Linked DNA regions of Archaeoglobus fulgidus DSM 4304. Each later gene encodes a partner of the first gene's protein in a complex. Links are inferred from orthologs where the notes say so. Each region holds a gene or a part of one and is shown on either strand. Other genes may lie near its edges.

What was found.
Region 2: the proteins of top6B (region 1) and AF_RS04760 are in contact, whole or in part, in a crystal structure (PDB 2ZBK), measured with the Saccharolobus shibatae proteins. The link is inferred for Archaeoglobus fulgidus DSM 4304 from one-to-one orthologs. Residues at the interface, in WP_218266310.1 of Saccharolobus shibatae: Glu463, Lys467, Leu469, Tyr471, Leu472, Lys473, Tyr474, Ile475, Pro476, Glu477, Val478, Arg480, Ser481, Leu482, Thr484, Phe485, Leu486, Ser488, Glu503, Lys507, Leu508, Lys511, Ile518, Glu519; in WP_218258439.1 of Saccharolobus shibatae: Phe25, Leu26, Val29, Glu30, Gln31, Leu32, Lys34, Gly35, Glu36, Pro37, Phe70, Leu71, Asp72, Leu73, Ala76, Lys77, Met80, Val83, Leu84, Ala86, Ser87, Tyr90, Asp91, His110, Ser111, Leu114, Lys115, Ser116, Glu126.

The regions. Positions count from the first base shown.
Region 1 is NC_000917.1:584,582-587,892, reverse strand. What follows is about bases 302-3,297. They hold top6B (DNA topoisomerase VI subunit B), read right to left. Parts: upstream 2,706-3,297; coding sequence 897-2,705; downstream 302-896. Other genes in these bases: AF_RS03305 (hypothetical protein), read right to left, coding at 2,980-3,297; AF_RS03310 (Lrp/AsnC ligand binding domain-containing protein), read right to left, coding at 2,702-2,932; AF_RS03320 (winged helix-turn-helix transcriptional regulator), read left to right, coding at 623-913; AF_RS03325 (NAD(P)/FAD-dependent oxidoreductase), read right to left, coding at 302-516. In the rest of the region: more of AF_RS03325, read right to left, coding at 1-301; more of AF_RS03305, read right to left, coding at 3,298-3,311.
Region 2 is NC_000917.1:839,122-842,420, forward strand. What follows is about bases 2-2,985. They hold AF_RS04760 (DNA topoisomerase IV subunit A), read right to left. Parts: upstream 2,043-2,985; coding sequence 960-2,042; downstream 2-959. Other genes in these bases: rpsJ (30S ribosomal protein S10), read left to right, coding at 2-42; rnz (ribonuclease Z), read left to right, coding at 43-963; AF_RS04765 (hypothetical protein), read left to right, coding at 2,095-2,439; surE (5'/3'-nucleotidase SurE), read left to right, coding at 2,436-2,985. Also shown: more of rpsJ, read left to right, coding at 1-1; more of surE, read left to right, coding at 2,986-3,221; ribose-5-phosphate isomerase RpiA, read left to right, coding at 3,199-3,299. UniProt on the Methanocaldococcus jannaschii protein: Relaxes both positive and negative superturns and exhibits a strong decatenase activity.

The DNA.
Region 1 (3,311 bases):
GTAAATCTTCACACCTTCCTTCTTCAACTTGTCCTCGATGCTTTTCACAACCTTGGGCAGCTCGTCACTCCCCACGTGCCTCTGCCTCAGGGGAACGAACTCGATTCCGGCGGCGTTGGCCCTCTTAAGAAAATCTTCAATTTTTTCAAGGTCGTCGCCGTAAAGCTCATCTGGCGCACCGTGTTTGAGAAAGATCTCATCAACCTCATTCATTTTCTCGATGAGGTAGTTGGGGTCGAGAAAGTCGAAATCGCCGCCGACGGAGAAGCTTGAGGGATACTCAGGGTGGACGTAGTTGAGCTTCCCATCCGACAGACCACCCGCTCCCCCTACTCCGGAGGTTATGTTGCAGGGATTACACTTCGTGCAGTAACTCTCGGAAAGGTCGCTCGGGCACTTCCTTTTTGAAATATCCCTCCCCATTTCAAAAATGGCGGTGTTAAGCTTTCCTGCAAGCTTGTAAGCGGCGAACATCCCTCCAGGTCCTGCCCCTACAATTATGACGTCAAATTTCATACATTTTGAGCTTAGTGGCTGGAGGCCTTTTAAGCTTTGTTGTTTTGTAGTTGAATGTCACAAACACGGTAAAGGTTTTTAATATGCTAAGAGAAAACAAGTATTGGTGGAGCAAGGAGACGAGACTGACTTAACAAAACTTGAAGAGTTTCTGAAGGTTGTGTCGAAGAGCGGTGTTAATCTCGTGATATTTTCCCTTGAAAAAAGGCCAAAAAAGTTCTCCCAAATCATGGAAGAAACGAGGCTCAACCCCGGAATCGTGGATCGCAGTTTAAAGGCTCTTATCGAGCTTGGGTTGGTGAACAAAAGCGAAGGCAGGTACGAGCTTACCGAAAAGGGGATAAAAGCTCTGAAAGTTATCAAAGACATTCTCGACATTGTTAAGCAAAATTCATGACCTCTGCGCCGCTTAGCAGGTCCTCCTCGACCCCTTCAACAAGCGGATTCTTGTTGATTATCCTTCCTTTAAGCCTGTAGCTCACCTCTACTTCTTCATCCGGCTTCACTTCTAAGCTCCACGTAACCGTGGAGTAACCCGATCCGGAAACCTTGGCTCCGTCCGCCTCTACATTCCCTGAGCACATCTCGTAGAGCTTTATGCTCTTCTTTGAGCGCGTGAAGTTGGATACCCTTATTGTCACCACCTTGACACCGTCCCTTTCCTCCACGATCCTCTCAACGTGGAGGTAGCCCATTATCCTCGCGACGATTCTGTCTATTTCAAGAGGCTCCTTCTCAAGAATCTCGCAGACCTTTTTCGCTATCAGAGGTAATACTTTTCCGATCATCTCCTCCTTTTTCTTTTTCTTTTGCTGCCTGCTCTTTCTCTCGAGGTACTCTTTCAACCTCCTTCCCACTTCCTGCAGTGCGAGGCGGGTTTCATCTATTATTTCGGGAATAGCAGCAACGCTCTCCTTCGATTCAGAGGTGTAGGGGATGTTTGTTGACGCCAAATGTATGAGAATGACTGCAGGAGCGGACGGAAGCTCGCCCCTGTTCTGGACCATCCCGTAGGACTTCCAGTTGACGCTTTCAACCGCTTTGGTTAAAGCACAGCCACCCTGCTGGTAGAGAAGGGGTATCTTGTTCGCGTACCTTAAAAGCGTGACCTTCTCCGACTTTATCTCGCCACCGTAGGCAAGTCCAACCTCCACGAGGAACGGATGGCCGGAGTAAACCTTCGGTTTTCTTGTTACAGCGTACACGAACTCTGGCTGGAACTCGGCCATCAGGCTTTTTGCGATCATTGCCTCCCCTATTGGAGAGAGGCAGTCCGTAGGTGGAGGAAGAAAGTCGGTCTGTCGAAAGGCGTTGAGCAGCTTGGCAGCGTCATCCCTCCCCATTTCCTGCGGTGTTTCATCACCGCTGAACCCCGCCTTTCTCAAAACGTCGTCGGCAATCTTTTCGCCAACCCTCACGAACTCTTCCTTTAAAAACCTCCTCAACGTCGTCGCTCTGGTTGACTTCAGCATGCTCATCAGCGTTCCGAGCTCTATTCCGTGCGGATGGGGCTTGATGGACTTCGGTGGTTGCGGGATATCGTCCGTCACCCTCTTGAACTCGTTTATCGTACCGTCGGGCTCAACAAAGGTAATCTTTGCGTGCGGGTTTATAACTGAGGTTTCCCTCAGGTACTCGTAGACGCTTTGCTTCCTCTCTCTGACGTAGTTGCCTGCAACTTCAAGCTCGATTTTTGTGCCGCTTGGCAGGTACCACTCTTCTTCGCCCTCCTCAACGATCTCCGGCTCGTTCTTCTTTGTGTTGATGTAGAGAACCACCTTCTTCGCCCTATCCTCATCGGGCGTTTTCGAGATGACCGTCGCGGGCTTCCCCGTCGTAAGCTGGGCGTAGAGAACGGCTGCGGAAATTCCGATTCCCTGCTGACCCCTGCTCTGCCTTATTTCGTGGAACCTGGAGCCGTAAAGCAGCTTTCCGAAAACCTTGGGAATCTGCTCCCTGGGAATGCCGGGACCGTTGTCCTCAACGACGATTTTGAAATGGTCATCAACCTTCGAAATTCTAACAAAGATGTCTGGCAGAATTCCCGCTTCCTCACACGCATCGAGGGCGTTATCCACAGCCTCTTTAACAACGGTGATAATCGCCTTTGCCGGATTTGAGTAGCCCAGAATATGCTTGTTTTTCTCGAAGAACTCAGCTACGCTTATTTCCCTGTGCTTTCCGCTCATATCTCGGCTCCTATCACCGTCTGTGTTTTCGTTACCCCTTCAATACCTCTTATCTCGTCAACGAGCTTGTTCAGCTCAGACAAGCTGCTGGTTTCGATTATTACAACAAAATCGAACTCGCCAAAAACATGGTAAACCTCGCGAACGCCTTTTTTGCCCTTAACCGCGAGATAGACATCCTTCTCCTTTCCAGGAGCAACGTTGACCATAGTTACTCCGATTACCATGAATTAAAGTTCAAAAGAGGCTTTAATACTTTTCCCCTAAAAGATAGTCAGAAGGCCAAAACTATTCCGAACAGCTTGCCAAGCGAAAGGCCGAAGTTTCCCAGAATCTGGTTAATGTAGGGGCCGAATTTTAGCAGCGCTGGAACTATTGTACCGAGATTGCCGAAGAGCATTTGATGAGATTCGGCCATTTCAGCCTTTAGCGAGGGATTCTTGGAAATTTCCTCAAGCAGAAGCGTTGCAATCTTCATTGCCCATCCGAGAAGGGCGTTGAACTCATCCGCAATCCTGCTGGCATCAACGTTCGCCACCGCTATAACTCTATCTGCAGCAGCACTGGCTGTTGCTGAGGTCTCAGCAAACTTTGCAAGTGCCGCCA
Region 2 (3,299 bases), 250 kb from region 1 along the record:
GTTCCGAGAGACGTGAACATTGAAATAGTCCTCGAATCCTGAATGTTATTTAAAATCACTTTTCTTGGCACTTCTGGCACAATTCCAAGTGTTGAGAGAAATTCTCCTGCTATTTTTGTTCAATTTGGCGGGCAAAGAATGCTCTTCGACTGCGGTGAGGGGACGCAGAGGCAGATGATGATTGCCAAAACCGGTTTCAGAAACCTCGACAACATATTCATCACCCACCTACACACCGACCACTTCATCGGGCTTTTCGGGCTGATTGAGACCATGTCGCTGAACGAAAGAAGCAGGGAGCTGAACGTTTACTCGCCAAGGGCTGAGGTGCTAAGGGCTCTCTTCGAGGCCTTCGGCTACGACCAGCTGAACTACGATATCAGGGTGAGAGAGCTTAAGGATGGCGAGGAAGTGAAATTTGATGGATTTAAGGTTGTTGCCTTCAGAACGGAGCACATAGTCAAGAGCGTTGGCTACGCCATCATTGAGAACGACAGAAGGGGAAAGTTCAACAGAGAGAAGGCGGAGAAGGAGCTTGGAATCCCTCCCGGGCCGCTTTACGCAAAGCTCGCCAGAGGAGAAAGCATAGTCTGGAAGGGGAGGACAATAACTCCGGACATGGTTCTGGGTGAGAAGAGGAGGGGCAGAAAGGTCGTTTACACAGGTGACAGCAGGCCGACAAAGAGGACAGTTGAGATTGCAAGAAATGCGGATATCCTCATCCACGATGCCTCATTCAAAGAGGAGTTGAAGGACTGGGCTATCGAAAGCGGGCATTCCACGGCGAAGGAGGCTGCCGAAGTTGCAAGAGAGGCGAACGTGAAAAAGCTGATACTTACTCACATCAGCACCCGCTACTCCAAAGACGCCTCTCCACTGCTTGAAGAGGCAAAGAAGGTGTTTGAGAACACGATTATCGCTGAGGATTTTATGAGCCTTGAGGTCACCTTCGATGAGAGCTAAATCACGCCAAGCTCGGAAAGTCTCTCCGGAAGATAGACATCGGTAACGTAGTCCAAACCGTACTTTGCCAGGGCCTGCTGCTCTGACTTCTTGTTTATCTCGAGCTGCAGGTTTACCTCCTTCTTCCAGAACTCGGAGTCAAAGCGTGGGTCGGTAAGAATGGCGTTGAGAGCTTTGATGTCTTCCTCCGTAAGCTTGTCAGCTGGCAGGTCATACTTGACGATGTCCGTCGGCCTTATTCCGACAAACTGCGCAGCTGGGGTGGCGAGATACTCGGAAAGGTGGGCGGATTTGATGCTTCCGTAAGCTACGCTGGCGAAGATTCTGTAGCTCCAGGGGTCGCCATCGGTGAAGACAACAACCGGCAAATTTAGCTCAGTGTTGAGCCTCCTGAGTAGCCTCCTGGTGCTTCTCGCAGGCTGGCCCTTCAGATGGACTATGATTGCATCGTACTTCTCATCAAATCCGTTCTCCACAAGCCTGTCCCTCATACCGCCGGTTTCAATGGCGATGACGAACTTGGCGTCGTGGTCAACGAACTCAATCTTGTCCACATTGACAGGAATCTGGTAACCTCCCTCTCCGACATCATCCTGGCAGTGTATCTCCCTCACTCCTCTTCTTGTCTCTTCCCTGACTCTCAGAGGGCCGATGACGGTGGCACCATCTTCCTCAGGGCGGATGTGAAAGTGCTCCCTCTGGAAGTTCGTAAGAATTTCGAGGTCCTCAACAAGCCTGTCGCTCTCCGGCTGCTCTTCAAACTTCGCCGCCCCCCAGCCCTCAGAGATGTAGTAAAGCTCTCTGAGGGTTGAGGACTTGTTGAGGTTAAGCTGCTCCTTGAGGAAGCCGATAACATACGTCATCTTGAGGATTCTGTACGCACCCTTAACGGTTTTAGCCGACCTTACGGATTTCCTGTCACCGTAAACCCAAACCTCACTTTCCTCATTAAACTCGATGTTGTACTTGGTTCTCGTTGCAATGTGAAGCTCGGGAACCTGCCCAGCCTTCATCTGGTCGTATATGTTCTGAACTATACCGATTAAAGCCCGCAAGCATCTCCGCTCTATCTCTTTCATTAAAAATGCATTATCGCAACGGATTTATAGCCCTTACCAATAACTCAATCTGATGCTCTACATCAATTCGTTTCTTGACAGAATGGGAGAGATTATTAGAGGAGAAAAGAGCGTTGAGGAGGCGGACAAGCTTTTAGACCAGAAAAACATCTTTGAAATGTTCAGGAGTGACTGCGAGGAAATATTAAACCTTTACAAAAGCGGTAAGGCTGAGAAAGAGGAGGTTCAGAGAAACTTCTACCTCCTCAAAACGTACGTTGTTTCCCAGCTTTCGATTCACTTCGAAAGATTGAAGGAGTTCGCCGAAAGCAAGGGTTTCAAAATTGAAAAGAAGCTTGATCCCGAAGTGATAAACGAAATAGCTCTCTACATCGACAGAGTAGAGAAGGAAGTATGAAAATCCTCTTAACTAACGACGACGGGCTTTACTCCGCCGGACTTAAAGCCGCTTATGACGCGTTGAGCGAGCTTGGGGAGGTTTTTGTTGTAGCCCCAGCAGTGCAGAGGAGCGGTGTTGGGAGAAGCCTTTCCATAATGGAGCCGATAAGGGTTTCGGAGGTTAAAGTAAACGGGATGAGAGTTTTTGCGGTTGACGGCACCCCCACCGACTCAGTAATCATTGGAATGTACGAGGTAATCGGAGAGATTCCCGATTTAGCGGTCAGCGGAATTAATTTAGGGGAAAATCTCTCAACAGAGGCCGCTACAACCTCAGGCACTGTTGGCGCAGCGCTTGAAGCAGCAACCCACGGAAGCAAAACCATAGCCATCTCCCTGCAAATGCCTGACGTGAGCAAGTTCGAGCTGACGAGCAAGGCCGATTTTAGCTTTGCATCCAAGGTGCTGCGGGGTATAGCGGAAATTGTGCTTTACAAAGGATTGCCTGAGGGTGTGGACTTGTTGAACGTTAACGTTCCGGCAAAGCCGAACGGAAAAATTGCTGTAACGAGGCTCGCAAGAAGAATGTACAGAGTAAGCGTCGAGAAGAGGCTGGATCCGAGAGGGAGGGAGTACTACTGGATTTATGGAGAGGAAACGGAGGATGCGGAGGAGGGGACTGACATCCACGCACTCAGGCAGGGGTACGTGAGCATCACGCCCCTGAAAATCGACCTGACAGCTTCGGTTGAGTTTGATATAGTAGAAGGGTGGTTTGATGGACTCGAGTGGGAAGTATAACGCCGCAAAGCTTGCTCTTGAGCTTGTAAAGGATGGCATGGTTCTCGGAATAGGGAGTGGTTCTACAGTTGAGGTGTT